2 regions of the Zhongshania guokunii genome follow, and region 1 is predicted to be linked to the other one. Evidence: predicted binding sites of a transcription regulator. Region 1 holds the regulator's gene; the other holds the start of a gene.
The links. The regulator FliA, encoded in region 1, starts transcription of late flagellar genes. The targets are predictions, from matches to a motif close to TAAAGTTATNNNNNNNNCGGCCGATANCC.

Region 1 (7,499 bases):
ATAAATCCACCTAATTCAACTTTATAAGCATAATATTCCAATATATCTAACAATACAGCAATAAATAAAAAGCTGATCAGGTATTTTACGCCAAGTTCGCAATCCCCTGCTGCCGCTCTATCCCTATACTGGGAACCGTGAAGTTACCCCTTCGCAAACATCGTCAGCCAGCTTGCAGCACCCCGCAAACTGAACACGCGAACCAGCTCTTACACTACAAGAGTGAATGAAAACGCCCAGCGCCGCTGGGCTTCAACACCCGAAACCCAATAGCCCCCATACAGCCCAAGGAAGCGAGATTTATCATGGCCGACTTTAATCACCGCAAATACCGCGCAACACCGGCAATTGTTATGCCCGACCGCCAGTGGCCAAACAACACCATTACCCAAGCGCCCCAGTGGTGTTCTGTGGATCTTCGCGACGGTAACCAAGCTTTGGTTGAGCCCATGACTGTGCAGCAAAAATTGCGGATGTGGGATCTGTTGGTCAAAATGGGCTTCACCCAGATAGAAGTAGGTTTTCCGGCTGCCTCGCAGCCAGATTTTGATTTTGTGCGCGCCTTAATCGACGGAGATCGAATTCCCGATAATGTAACTATCCAAGTACTAACACAAGCGCGAGAAGAATTGATCGCCCGCAGCTACGAAGCTCTTAAAGGTGCCAAACAAGCCATTGTTCACGTTTACAACTCCACCAGCCCCGTGCAGCGCGAGCGGGTATTTAGCTTAGACAGAGACGGAATAAAGGCAATTGCGGTGCAAGGTGCGCGCTGGGTAAAAGAATATGCCGCACGCAACCCAGAAACATCCTGGTCATTTCAATACTCCCCCGAGAGTTTTAGCAGCACCGAGGTCGATTTTGCGGTAGAGGTCAGTGACGCCGTTATTGCTGAATGGCTGGATACCGGCGCACCGATCATTATTAATCTGCCGGCCACCGTGGAGTGCACCAGCCCCAATGTATTTGCCGACCAAGTGGAATGGTTTTGCCGCCACACCCAATTCCGCAACAACATTAGCGTATCTGTACACACCCACAATGACCGCGGCTGCGGCGTGGCCGCCGGCGAGCTGGCAGTGATGGCCGGCGCCGACCGTGTTGAAGGTACCCTGCTCGGCAATGGCGAGCGCACCGGCAATATGGATATTGTGACCATGGCCATGAACCTGTACAGCCAAGGCGTAAATCCAGAGCTGAACTTGGCTGATATGGACGAAATTATAGCGGTGGTCGAGCACTGCACTACCATTCCGCTCCACCCCCGCCACCCCTATGCCGGTGAACTGGTGTTTACCGCCTTTTCTGGCAGCCACCAAGACGCTATTCGCAAGTGTTTGGCCAAGCAAGGCCAAGACGAACACTGGCAAGTTGCTTACCTGCCAATCGACCCCGCGGATTTGGGGCGTAGCTACGAAGCGGTTATCCGCATTAACAGCCAGTCTGGTAAAGGCGGCGTGAGCTGGGTACTGGAAAACGACTACGGACTGCAATTGCCCCGCTGGCTGCAAATCGACGCCAGCCGCGCAGTGCAGGCCAAAGCCGAAGAAATTGCCGGCGAAGTCAGCGCCAAGCAAATTTGGGAGCTGTTCGACGAGCACTACCTGCAAGCGGCACGCAATACCGAGCTAAGCCACTTTGCCATTAGCCAGAACAATGCCGAAAACCACGGCCAAGACCAGCTGAGCCTGAGTTTTCAGCATCGCGGCCAAGAAGTGGCTCTGCAAGGCCATGGCGACGGTGCAATTAGCGCCCTAGCTAACGCGTGGCAGCAGGAGTTTGGCGACAAAGTAGAAGTGCTCGACTACCGCGAACACGCGCTGGACACCGGCACCGCCTCACAGGCCGTGGCCTATGTGCACCTGTCGATCAATAATCAGCGCTATATCGGCGTAGCCCTGCACCGCGATGTGGTAACAGCCTCATTGCAAGCAGTGCTGAGTGCGGCGAGTCAGGCAGTGATGGATGCTCGGAAGGCAGGATAGTAAATCGCTAAACGCTTGATGGGAGACGGAAAACGCTAATCCAATTCAGTGCACGGTTTAATCTTTTGCGCCTCCCGTCTCCCATCAAGCATTAGGCGCCAGCTCAATGCGTCTTCTGATACAACATCGTAATCAAATCTGCTTCTGAAGCGGAAATACCACAGCGCTGGGCCAGTTCTTCGGCGCTGAGTCCTTTGTCAACCATGCTGATCGCCTGCTGATAAAAGCGCATGTCTTTTTTATCGGCGTCTTGCCGCTGCTGGCGGGAGCCGATCATTTCTAAATACTCCTCCAAGGCCGAGACCCGTTCACCCAGCAGGCTCATGGCTGAGTTTTGCAATTCGATTTTCTTTTCAAGGGTCGCAATTAATTCTTCCGCACTTGGCGGGCGCGGTGCATCAAGCACTGCCGTTCGCCGTGTTTTCAATGCGTACAATAACAAGCCGATACCGACCACACTCAGCACCAAGCCCAGTAGCGATGCCTCACCTAGGCCATTAAACCAATTGCCGACTAAAGAAGAGAACTGCTGGCTACTCTCCATAATTGCTACTCCGCAACATTATGCTGCCGTCCAATCGCCAAGCCGACTTTTTAAGCGCACGATAGCCTGGCTGTGAATCTGACAAATACGCGACTCACTCACTTCCATCACCTCACCAATTTCCTTGAGGTTTAGGCCACTGTCGTAATACAGCGCCATAACGAGTTTTTCGCGCTCGGGCAGATTGTTAATTTGGCTGGCCAAGGCCTGCTGAAAATCCTCTTCCAAGATATTTTCTAAGGGCGCGTAGCGATCGTCGCCGCCGCCAATATCAACCGCTTCCTGCTCGCTCTCACCTATCTGCTCGAGACTAAACAGGCGCACCGAACTGGTGTCGCGCAGCAGGTCGTGATACTCATCAAGGGATACGCCCATTTCACCAGCGACCTCTGCGGGCGCAGCTTCACGCCCCAATCTAGCCTCAGTGCGCCGCACCGCTTCAGACATTTCACGGAGTTGGCGAGTTACTGAACGCGGCGCCCAGCCGCTCTGACGCATTTGATCGATCATCGAGCCACGAATACGGATACTGGCGTAGGTTTCAAAACTGGCGCCTTTATCCGCTTGGTAGTGACTACCGGCTTCGAGCAGACCAATCATGCCCGCCTGAATCAAATCGTCGACCTCAACACTCGCCGGCAACCGGCTAACGAGGTGGTAGGCAATCCGCTTAACCAAAGGCGCATGACGGCTCACCAGATCTTCGCGGCTGCCATTCTGCACATTAAGATAAGCGGCGTGACCGTTCACATTGCCGCTCCTGTGGTGACTTCAGCAGCGTCTTCTGAGCTAAACATACGATCGACGAAGAACTCGATATTGCCGCTCGGGCCCTTTGGCCCCTCCCATTTATCTACCGTTTCGGCCAATTTACGAAAAGCCAATGACGATTCCGCGCCGGGATACAAATCACTCACCGCTTTTTGGCGAGAGTCAGCTTTAATTAAATAAGGATCGCGGGGCACAAAACCCGCGTATTCCAAGCTCACGTCTAAAAAGCGCTGAGCCACCTCGTTAAGGCGTTCAAAACCATCGCGCGCTTGATCTTGGCTGTCGACCATATTGCGCAACACTTTAAAGCGGCGAATACCCGCGTCACGATTCATTACCTTGATCAGCGCATAGGCATCAGCCATGGAGGTTAATTCGTCGGTCACCACCACCAAAACGTACTGACTCGCTTGGCAGAAGGTCACTACGCTGTCGGAAATTCCCGCTGCCGTATCGACGATTAACACGTCGTAATCGTCGTTTAATTCACTTAAAGACCGCACAATTGCGGCATGTTGCGCGGCGCCTAAATCCGCCATTTTCTTAATACCCGATGCGGCCGGAATAATGGTAATACCAACGGGGCCAGGAACCAGAATGTCTTGAATTGCACATTTGCCATCTAACACATGGGACAAATTCCACTTCGGCCGCAAGCCCAGCATGATATCGACGTTAGCCAAGCCCAAATCGGCATCCATCAGCAGCACTCGCCGACCGCGACGCGCCAGCTGGCAAGCGAGGTTTACCGATACATTGGTTTTACCAACACCACCCTTGCCACTGCTTACGGCTATTACTTTTACTGCGCTCATTTAATTATCTTTCTCCCTTGGTACATCACCGCAGTTTATCTTAAGCCTTCACCACACAGATTGCTCTACGCAATAGCACTCACTTTAGCCCATCAGCAGAGTATTTACTAAACCCAGTATAGCCTCAAACCCGCACACTAAGGCGTGCTGGCGGCACATTCACCGCTGGCCGCGAAGCTGCCGGCGTGGTTTCGGCAACCTCTTGCCCAGGGCGGCACTTCAGTTCAAAAGCTCGACCCATGCGCACGGCCATATTCACCAGTTTAGTCCCATCTGCGGCCGACAGGTTTTGTGGCACTTTGGGGCCATTCGCACACCAAACCACGGGTAGGCGGTGCTGTATTAGGTTAGAGATCACACCACCCAAACGCATGGCCTCGTCGATCCTTGTAATTACTGCACCCTGCGGCGCCAACGGCGCATAGGCATCGATAATTTCGCTTTGCACATAGGCTTCAGCGTCAGCCGGCAAGGTGACAAACACCTGCACGTCCTGCATCGCTGCAGTTAGTTGCTGCAATTCACTAATCCCTTTGCTGTCGCGAAATGACATGCCCGCCGTGTCGATTAGCACTAATTTCTTCTTGCGCAGAATACGGTAGGTTTTAACTGCCTCTTCGATATCTACTGCGGTGTGTACCGGAATTTGTAAAATTCGGCCATAAGCTCGCAATTGCTCCTGCGCGCCAACCCGTGCCACATCGGTAGTCAGTATAGCAATGCCGTCGCGGCCATGATTTAACACATACTGCGCCGCAATTTTTGCAATTGTAGTGGTTTTACCGGCGCCCTGCGGGCCAACCAAACAAATGGCGCCAGAACTTGGCGGAGCCGCTACCGGCAATTGCTTAATTAGCAGCATTTTTAAAATTTCGCGCTGCAATGAATCGCTTTCATCAGCGGGAATCTCGGCGCACAAGCGCTTACCCAGGCTCGGATCGATATCTAGAGTCGATAGAAACTGGTTTAATTCTCGCTGTTCAGGGGCCTGAAAACTGGCTTGCTGCCAATTGTGGCCTTTAAGCTGCTCCATCAGCATCGACTTCATTGACGACAGCTCCTGCTTGAAGGTCAGCAATTCATCCTGCTGTGACCACGCCAGCTGCGGGCTTTGGTGTTGCTCACTTTGGCCACGGCTAACTGGCTGGTTTGGCATCTCTGGCGCGGGCTGACGACTAGCGCCAAGATTTTGGCGTTCGCTAGCGGCAGTTTCCTGCGCCATTTGCGCGTTCTTTTTCTGACGATCTAATAAGGCATCTAGCGCAGTACGCTCACTGCGCGGCGCCGGTGAAAACTGCTGGCTAATTTGGCGAGCAAGCTGTTGTGCAGCATTTTCAGCAACGGCCACTTGAGCACTGGCCGCGCCGTGACTAGCAGCCTCGTCGAGGCTAACCACCACCTCTACACCACCCTCAATGGTATGTAAGTCTAGAATCACCGCATCGGGGCCGTGGGCGGCGCGCACCATCCGCATGGCCTGCTGGCTGTCCACAGCACGATATTTCTTTACTTGCATACTCGCTCTCCTGCAGCCCTGCGTCTTACGCTAAGCGCGCTTGCTGCCCAATAGTTGATAACAGGCGCACTTGCTTGCTATCGGGTACTTCGTTGTAAGACAAAACCGACAATCCGGGAACACTCCGCCGAGTAAAGCGTGACAACCAAGCCCGAATCGACGGCGATACCAGAACCACCGCAGGCTGACCAGATAACTCCTGCCGGTGACTAAAATCTGCCAATTCATTTTGCAATCTCTCGGCAATCCCCGGCTCTAATCCCACCGCGCCAGAGTTGCCTCTAAGCATGTCTTGCAACAACTGTTCCAAATCGGCATCCAGCGCAGAAACTGGCAATTCATCTTCTAAGCCATTGATTTCCTGAACAATCATTCGCCCAAGCGCAACCCGCACGCCCTCCAATAACTCGTCAGGATTTTTGCTACGCGGCGCCTGCTCCGCCAAACTTTCGGCGATCATTCGTATGCTGCGGATCGAAACACCCTCTTTCAGTAAGTTTTGCAGCACTCTCACCACAATACTCAGCGGCAATTGCTTGGGCACCACATTCTCTACCAAGCGCGGGTCAGTCTTGGCCAAACGATCCAACAGCTGCTGCACTTCTTCATGCCCCAGCAACTCATGAGCGTGTTGTTTAATGACCTGGCTGAGATGAGTCGCAATAACCGTGCAGGGATCCACCACGGTATAGCCCATGGTTTGCGCCTGATCGCGCTGGCTAGAGTCGATCCAGATCGCATCCATACCAAAGGCGGGGTCTTTAGTCGTGGCGCCACGCAGACCAGGCTGGGCGCCGCCTGGGTTAATTGCTAAATCTTTACCAACCTGAATATCGCCCTGGGCAATGGTGTCGCCCAATAACTGAATGCGATAACTACCTGGCGACAACTCCAAATTATCGCGGATATGCACCGGCTGAATCAAAAACCCTAAATCCTTGGAAAGCTTCTTGCGAACCCCCGTAATACGGCCAATCAGCTCGCCGCCCTGATTGCGGTCTACCAAGGGAATTAGGCGATAACCAACCTCTAAACTCACCACGTCCATATGCGTCACTTCATCCCAACTCAATTCGCTGGGCTCGCGGGGCGCGATCGCTAACTCTTCACCAGACTCCTCTTCTGCAACAAATTCCTGCGCCGTTTTTTTCTTGTGTTGCAGCCACCAACCACTGCCGCCGCAGGCAGCTGCGAGCATTAAAAACACTAAATTTGGCATACCGGGAATAATCCCGATTAAGCCCAGCAAGGTAGCAGAGAGATACAGCACATTGGGGTTAGCAAACATCTGACTCGCCATCTGCTCGCCCATATTTTGGGGTCGCGAGATACGAGTAACAATAATAGCCACTGCCGTTGATAACAGCAGTGACGGCAGCTGCGCCACCAAACCGTCACCAATCGTCAGCAAGGTGTAGTTATGCATGGCTTGATCGAAGCTCAAGCCATGCTGGCTCATACCCACGCCCAAGCCGCCAATGACGTTAATAAACAGAATCATGATGCCGGCCACAGCGTCACCGCGCACAAACTTGCTGGCACCGTCCATGGAGCCGTAGAAATCGGCCTCGGTGCGCACTTCTTCTCGGCGGCGGCTAGCCTCTTCCTGATTTAACAGGCCGGCATTCAAATCCGAGTCAATCGCCATTTGCTTGCCTGGCATCGCGTCCAAGGTGAATCGAGCCGTTACTTCAGATACCCGGCCTGCACCCTTGGTCACCACCACAAAGTTAATAACAACTAAGATGATGAACACCACAATACCAACAACATAATTGCCGCCGATAACAAACTCGCCAAAAGACTCAATAACCTTACCCGCCGCACCGGGGCCAGTGTGACCCTCGAGCAACACCACGCGGGTTGAG
Region 2 (7,499 bases), on a different contig from region 1:
GGCCCACCGATGATGCGCTTCGGCCGCAGTCTGGCGCGGATTAACGCGGTATTTATCAAAGAACTCATCCAAATGCGTCGCGACCGGCTGACCTTTGCGGTGATGCTGGCCATACCTATTTTAGAATTGGTGCTATTTGGCTACGCAATAAACACCGACCCCAAACACTTGCCCACGGCGGTGTATGCCGCGGAGTACACGCCAGTGGTGCGCAGTATTCTTAGCGGTTTGGAAAACTCCGAGTACTTTGATATTAGTACTAATAATAGTGACCCCCGCGCCAGTGATTACCTACTGGCGAGCGGCAAAGTGGTTTTTATTGTCGAAATTCCGGCGGGCTTTAGTCGCCAATTAATTCGCGGTGAGCGGCCGCAACTATTGGTGTCGGCAGACGCGACTGATCCGGTTGCGGCGTCTAATGCTTTGGGGCGCTTATCGACTATCGTCAATCAGGCGCTGCTCAAAGATTTGACTGGCCCACTGGCGCATTTGCAGGCCGGTAAGGGCGCGGTAGATTTGGTGGTGCATCCCCGTTACAACCCCGAGGGCATAACCCAATACAACATTGTGCCGGGCTTGTTGGGGGTTATTCTAACCATGACGCTAGTGATGATTACCGGCATGGCGATGACCCGCGAGACTGAGCGCGGCACTATGGAAAATTTACTGGCCATGCCAGGTTCGCCCTTTGAGGTAATGATCGGCAAAATTCTGCCCTATGTCGGTGTGGGTTCGGTGCAAACCGTGATTGTGTTGGTGGTGGCCCACTGGCTGTTTGCGGTGCCGTTTATTGGCAGTATCGCCTTGCTGGTCTTAAGCGTGGCAATTTTTATTTTGGCGAATCTCGCACTGGGTTTTACTTTTTCGACGATTGCTCAGTCGCAAATTCAATCGATGCAGCTGACTTTCTTTTTCTTTCTGCCCTCGATTCTTTTGTCTGGCTTTATGTTTCCGTTTCGCGGTATGCCGCACTGGGCGCAAATGATTGGGGAGGTGTTACCCCTTACCCATTTTTTGCGGGTAGTGCGGGGTATCATGCTTAAAGGCGCGGGCATCCAAGAATTGGTTTACGACTTGGCGGCCATCTTGGTATTTATGCTGGTAGTTAGCTCTGTGGCCATGCTGCGCTATAAGCGCACCTTAGATTAAACGACGGAAATATGATGTCGCTCTAGACCACTACAGAGCTCTTAAGATTCCAGCATCGACCCTAGCGCGACAGGCGTGTAGAGTATTCTTTTGTTAAGAAATACAGATGTAAAGGACCCGCTAGATGAACGATGCACTGACGATAGTCAATAAAACCGCGCCGGTAATGCCGGTAGCACAGTTCAAATCGCTGGATCATGCCAAGGCTTGTGCCGAATTATTTGCCGAGGCGGGGGTGCCAGCGGTTGAGGTAACTTTGCGCCATACCGACGCATGGCAAATGGTCAAACTATGTAGAGACCTAATGCCAAACGCGCGGATTGGCGTAGGTACGGTGCTAAATCGCAGACAAATGTTGCGCGCCGTTGATGAAGCCGATTTTGTTATCAGTCCGGGTTTTTCCCGCGAGCTGTCGATGCTGGCCCATAAAACCCTCACCACCTATATTCCTGGTGTGGCTACCGCAACAGAAATCATGGCTGCGATGGCCGAAGAACACCGTGTTTTTAAATTGTATCCCGCGGAGGCAATTGGCGGCGTCACCTTGTTAAAATCCCTGGCGGGCCCCTTTCCTGATGCGGTGTTCTGCCCAACAGGGGGCATAAGCCAAGCGAACTACCACGACTACCTAGCGCTGCCCAATGTGCACTGCGTGGGTGGTAGCTGGATTGTGCCCAGTGAAGAGGCTCTGGCGAAAGACCGCAAAGGCTATTTAGCAATGTTAAAAAGCCTATACCAGCGGTCACTTTAGCTACGCTGATTACGGCGCCCAGTATATGTCGACGGGTACGCGCTGCTGGTGTAGCACCATCGAAATAGGGAAGTCGGCGTCTTTGGCCAGCGCGCGCTCCAGCACATCGCGCTTGGCCTTACCAAATACCTGAATCACAATGCGCTCGCTGTTCAACACTGCCGCTGGGGTTAACGATATTCGAGAGTAGGGTGCGGCACCAGGGTGAACCGCAGTGCAGTGCTGTTCGTGGGCGGCCATTAGCATTGGGTATTCTGGGGCGTCGTGAAACCACGAGGCGGTGTGACCATCATTACCCATGCCAAGATGAACGACGCTCAGCGGCCACGTCAGCTCAGTTAACTGCTCTTCGCAGGCATATTGACCATCATTTACATCGGCGGCTTCGTTTTTTAGGGGCAGGTAGCGGCTATTGGCAGCAAGACCGCTGAATAGGGTTTTATTAAGCATGGCTTGGTTGCTGTCGTGATGACTCTCTCCGAGCCAGCGATCGTCAACCAGCAAGGTTTGAATTTTAGGCCAGTCCAGTGTTTGCTTGCCAAGTAGGGTGAGCATTTCGGCAGGAGTCGAACCGCCAGACACTGCGAGGCTGGCCGCTTTGTGTTTGCTCAGCACGGCATTTAAATATTTGCCAATATCATTGCTCAACACGGTATTTAGTTCGTCGCGGTTGGGCAGTAAGATCAGGGTGGGTTTATTATTCATGCCAGCTTCTCCCGTGTTTTTCTGGTAGTGCGAGCGCAGCGTTAGGCCCCATAGAGCCGGCCGCATAGGTTTTGGGCTTAATACCTGCTTCCTGCCACGCGCTAATAATACTGTCTACCCACGCCCAGCAGGCCTCCACCTCGTCGCGGCGCATAAACAGGGTTTGGTCGCCCTCTAGTACATCTAATAATAGTCGCTCATAAGCTTCATGGGCCTGTAGTTCATCGTGTAAATCTGCATCCAGATTTAATTCAACTTGTTCCAACTTTAATTGACGGCCTAAGCCGGGCTTTTTGTTGACCTTGTATAGGGTAATGTTTTCTTCAGGCTGCAAGCGTATTACCAACTTATTGGGCAGGTCGTTGGGGTCGCCTTCAAATAAGCTAAAAGGATGTTTTTTTAGCTCAACAACAATCTCAGAAAAACGTCTGCTCAAGCGCTTGCCGGTGCGCAAATAAAAGGGCGTGCCCTCCCAGCGCCAATTGTGGAGGTCGGCTTGCAAGGCGACAAAGGTCTCGGTGGTTTCGCTGTCTTCAAAGCCGGTTTCGTCGAGAAAGGCAGCGACGGGGGCGGCGTTTACTGCGCCCGCAATATATTGGCCGCGCACGGTTTTAGCTTTAACATTGGCGGCAGTGATTGGTCTAAGAGCTTGCAGTACTTTTACTTTTTCATCACGAATCGTATCCGCGCGCAGATTGGCGGGCGGCTCCATCGCCACTAAACATAAAAGCTGTAAAAGGTGGTTTTGTACCATATCGCGCAGCGCCCCAGTTTTGGCGTAAAAGTCGCCACGGCCCTCAACGCCAATATCTTCGGCCACGGTAATTTGAATATTGTCGATATATTGGCTATTCCAGAGCGGGCCAAATAGGGCATTGCCAAAGCGCAGCACCAGTAAATTTTGGACCGTTTCCTTGCCAAGATAATGGTCAATTCGGAAAATGTTTTTCTCTGGGAAGACCTGCAGTACTTCGTGGTTAATTTCGGTACAGCTGGCTAAGTCGTGGCCCAGCGGCTTTTCTAATACAACTCTCGACTGACCGTTAACAATGCCAATGCTGTGTAGATTTCGGCAAATGCTCGTGTACAAAGTAGAATGAGTGGCCAGGTAAAAAACGGTGGCCGCGTCCGCGTGCTGGTTAATCGAATCGCTGAGGCGATGATAGTCTTTAAGGCAATTTACATCCAAGCTGACATAGCAGAGCTTGGCAGCAAAATTCTGCCAGTGCTGCTCGTCCCAAAAATGCGCGGGTAAAAATTCGCGCATTTTGGTTTTTACTTGTTTGCGGTAATCGTCATGGCTAATGTCGGCTCGGCCCAGTGCCATAATCGAGCAGACGTTATCTAGAAAGCCTTCGCGCTGTAATTTGTAAAGGGCGGGTTGCAGCTTGCGCAGGGCGAGATCGCCGGTGCCACCGAAAATAACAAGTTGAGCTGATTGGCTTTGGGTCATCGCTTCACTCTTTAATATGGCTTATTGCAATGTAATAGGCGTTATTGAGTACACGTTGATTAGTATTGGCGCCGAGTATCTCGGTATTTTTAGCATAGAGCTTTTATCTGGTCATTCATACCGCTAGGCGATGTTAAACCTGTGTGCTACAGCGCCGTGGCGTGCAACACACAGTGTGAAACACCAGTGCTCGGATTAAGTATGGTATAAAAAACCAAATTCGCTTTCGGCGCCCATATTCTTGGAGAAAAACATGTTAATTCGGCCTGCTCAGAGTGATGACAACCTAGCCGCTACCAGTTTGGTTTTTTTGTCGGGGCCGGTTGCCTTTGAGCATATTTTTAATCGCGCTCACGGTCCAGATGTTCGTGAGTTTTTAGGCGCTGAGTTTGCTAAATCGGCGACCATGTTCAGTTACCGTCATCATTTTGTGTACGAGCGAGACGGTCAGGTGATCGCCACGATTGGCGGCTTTGATAAACCGAGCCACGACGGTACGTTTATAGGTAATGCCAAGGCGATTTTTACTCAGTACGGCTTGCGGGGTATTGCAAAGGGCTTATTGTTTGAACTGCGTCTGGTGAAGCCGCCACGTAAAGGCTGTTACTACTTGTGCCATATTGCGGTCAATCCTCAGTGGCGGGGCACAGGCATCGCGGCGCAGCTCATTAATTTCATGGATGCGCGGGCAGTCGAACTCGGTTATCCCGTTTTGAGTTTAGATGTCGCGGAATTAAATGCTGGCGCCTTGCGTCTATATCAGCAAATGGGTTTTAAAATTGTAAAACGCAATAAAAGCTATAACAGCGTATTAGACAACCACCTCTACATGGAAAAGTCACTTGACGGTGTTTTGTGAATATGAAGAAGTGAATTAGGGGGGAGGGCTACAGTTCTCGAAATACGCAGCTCAGGCCTTGCCGAGCTGTTGGCCACCGAGTGTGCTGGGAGTTTCGCCACTGGCGCCATAAATAGGGGTGTCGTTATTGCTGGCCCCCAAAATTTCTAATGCTCGCTTACCGTATCGCGCTTGGCTAGCAATGTCGGCGCCAGCTTGGGTGTTTAAAGCTTGGCAGCGACTGAGGGTGTTTAAAGCTTCTTGCCATAGCGTTTCTAGCGCGGTGTCGGCAGTGCCACTGACTAACTGCCGGCGCCGCACTTCTAAAAGCTCGAGATTCTGAACCAAGTCCATCTTCTGCTGAACTACCGCCTCCAGCTGCTCAGGTTCCCGCGCTAACTTTAAAATCAGGGCTTCTTCGCCCAGCAGTGATTCTAAGCGCTGGGCCTCGCTGTGAATGGTATGCAGTACGTCGCTCAGTTCATTGCTCATATCAGCTGCCGGTTAGGGCTTCCATATTAACTAGCGCTGCTGCCACTTTATTGGCGTCGATGGTGAATTCACCATTGCGAATTGCAGTTTTAATCGCCTCGACCTTTTGGCGGTCAATGCCGTCGCTGCTATTTACCTGGGCGCGGGTGCGCTCCACTAGTGGGGTTTCCACTTGGGGCGCTTTTGCTGTGTCGGCAGCAGCAGGGCTGGCTACAGTGCTGTCTGATTTGCTGGCACCGGTACGCCCACCATCTAGCTTGCGGGCCTGACTCAGTGACGAGCCATCTATACGGTCAACCATTTTTATATCCTCTTTAAATAGCTTTCGCCTGTGGTATCGGCACTATCTGGTAGAACTTTAGCACGAATTTACGTTGCAGCGCATGGGGACTTGTCCCGATCACTCAATTGAGAGCGACGCTGTTTTCGGATGTTACAACACCCTCTAACTGCTTGCCGGAATTGAGGTTTTTGACCAGTATCCGGCTGCCTAGGGCGCCGTCTTGCATGGCTATGCCCATCATGCTCACGCTAACGGGACCATCGCTGCTATTTAGTTGAACGCGCTGCCCCTTATTCACAATGCTACTGGCGCTAACCATATTCGGGGTGAGCACCGCGCCCTGGGCAATACTCTGGCGGCTTTGATAGCCACCCTTATCGCCCAAAGACTGTAAATAGCCGTAGCCAAGGCTGGTGATATCACGTTTTGCCCAGCTCACGTCGCCAGCGCTAATGGTGGTGCCCGGTGCTATGGGGTGCCGAGCAACCATGACTTTGGCGTAGGCCTCTACGGTAACCGGTAAATAAATCTTCCACGGTTTGGCGCCGGCGGTACAGCGCACGCCAACAGTTGTTCTGCGTTTGATCTTGGCACCACTTGATAAGAACGCTTGGAGCTTGCCTGGGCAGCTGCTGAGCTTGGTGCGGGGGTCGAGTTTTTGCGCGGTGATGATGGTGCTGAGCTGCTGCCAAGGATGACGGCTGGCAATATAGTTCTCGGCCGTAGCGGCAATCCGGCTGTGGCTTTCGCTAGGCGCGCCGCTACTGGCTGCGCTGAACACGCAGAGGGCGATACCCAATAGCAGTTTGCAGGGGGCAGTGGTTTTCATGGTTGTGTATTGGCCCATGGCTGTTAATCCACTCATTGCATTCGCTCGCGTCAAAGATTTGTCGGTAAGTCGATAACTGCAATGCCTGTGCCAGTCTTGGTTGCTAGATAAGTGACTAGATTGGCTGCTGCTTATTGAGTGGCGTGCGGGGGGTATAAAAAATAAAGCGGATGGCACTTGCCGGATTTTTGCCGATCAGCGGCAAAAACTTGCCGTTATTTTGGCAGTGACCCAATTTGATGATTTTAAGTTATTGAAAAATAACAACTAAATTATATGGCACGGCCTTTGCCTTGATCCATTGCAAAAGCGGCAAAAAGCAGAAAACCTGCCTTGAACCGATTAACGGCTGCAAACCGAATAACTTTAGCGAAATGGTAAGAAAATGGCGATTAATTTTGATAAAGCCTTAGGCGTTCACGAGCAAGCACTGCTGTTGCGGCAAAAGCGCAACGAAGTCTTGGCCGCCAATATTGCCAATGCCGATACCCCTGGCTACAAGGCGCAGGATATTGATTTTCGCACTGCTTTATCAAATTCAGCGGCAGCTAGGGATCAACCAACCCTGGCGCTAAAAGTGACCAGCGCGGGCCACCAGCGCCGCGCCGATGGCAGTGCCGACGCTTTAGCGGCGTCTTTGAAATATCGTCAGCCCTATCAGCCATCGCTAGACGGCAACACGGTTGAAGGCCATATCGAACAAGCCGAGTTTGCCGACAACGCCATGCGCTATCAGGCCACGCTATCGTTTTTGGGCAGTCGCCTCAGCGGGCTTAAATCCATACTTCAGGGAGGCCGATAGATCATGGCTAATCCACTCGATATCGCCGCATCGGCAATGAATGCGCAAATGATGCGTCTTAATACCGTGGCCAGCAATATGGCCAACGCCGACTCAGTCGCGGGTAGCGAGGCCGAGGCCTATCGCTCGCGTCAGGCGGTGTTCTCTACGGTAATGGACCAGCAGCGCGAAGTGGCGGGGGTGGCAGTAACTGGCGT

Region 2: a site for FliA is predicted at 5,721-5,749, ahead of flgM (flagellar biosynthesis anti-sigma factor FlgM). Genes of this name have one in related genera too.

The regions. Positions count from the first base shown of each region.
Region 1 is NZ_JBFRYA010000009.1:89,781-97,279, reverse strand. It holds gene leuA (2-isopropylmalate synthase) at 306-1,985, shown strand; gene AB4876_RS11675 (DUF2802 domain-containing protein) at 2,089-2,529, opposite strand; gene AB4876_RS11670 (RNA polymerase sigma factor FliA) at 2,548-3,279, opposite strand; gene AB4876_RS11665 (MinD/ParA family protein) at 3,276-4,115, opposite strand; gene flhF (flagellar biosynthesis GTPase FlhF) at 4,240-5,631, opposite strand; gene flhA (flagellar biosynthesis protein FlhA) at 5,657-7,499, opposite strand, start outside.
Region 2 is NZ_JBFRYA010000001.1:272,613-280,111, forward strand. It holds gene AB4876_RS01225 (ABC transporter ATP-binding protein) at 1-13, shown strand, start outside; gene AB4876_RS01230 (ABC transporter permease) at 10-1,149, shown strand; gene eda (bifunctional 4-hydroxy-2-oxoglutarate aldolase/2-dehydro-3-deoxy-phosphogluconate aldolase) at 1,274-1,900, shown strand; gene pgl (6-phosphogluconolactonase) at 1,910-2,605, opposite strand; gene zwf (glucose-6-phosphate dehydrogenase) at 2,598-4,058, opposite strand; gene AB4876_RS01250 (GNAT family N-acetyltransferase) at 4,312-4,917, shown strand; gene AB4876_RS01255 (flagella synthesis protein FlgN) at 4,969-5,388, opposite strand; gene flgM (flagellar biosynthesis anti-sigma factor FlgM) at 5,390-5,689, opposite strand; gene flgA (flagellar basal body P-ring formation chaperone FlgA) at 5,793-6,536, opposite strand; gene flgB (flagellar basal body rod protein FlgB) at 6,886-7,302, shown strand; gene flgC (flagellar basal body rod protein FlgC) at 7,306-7,499, shown strand, end outside.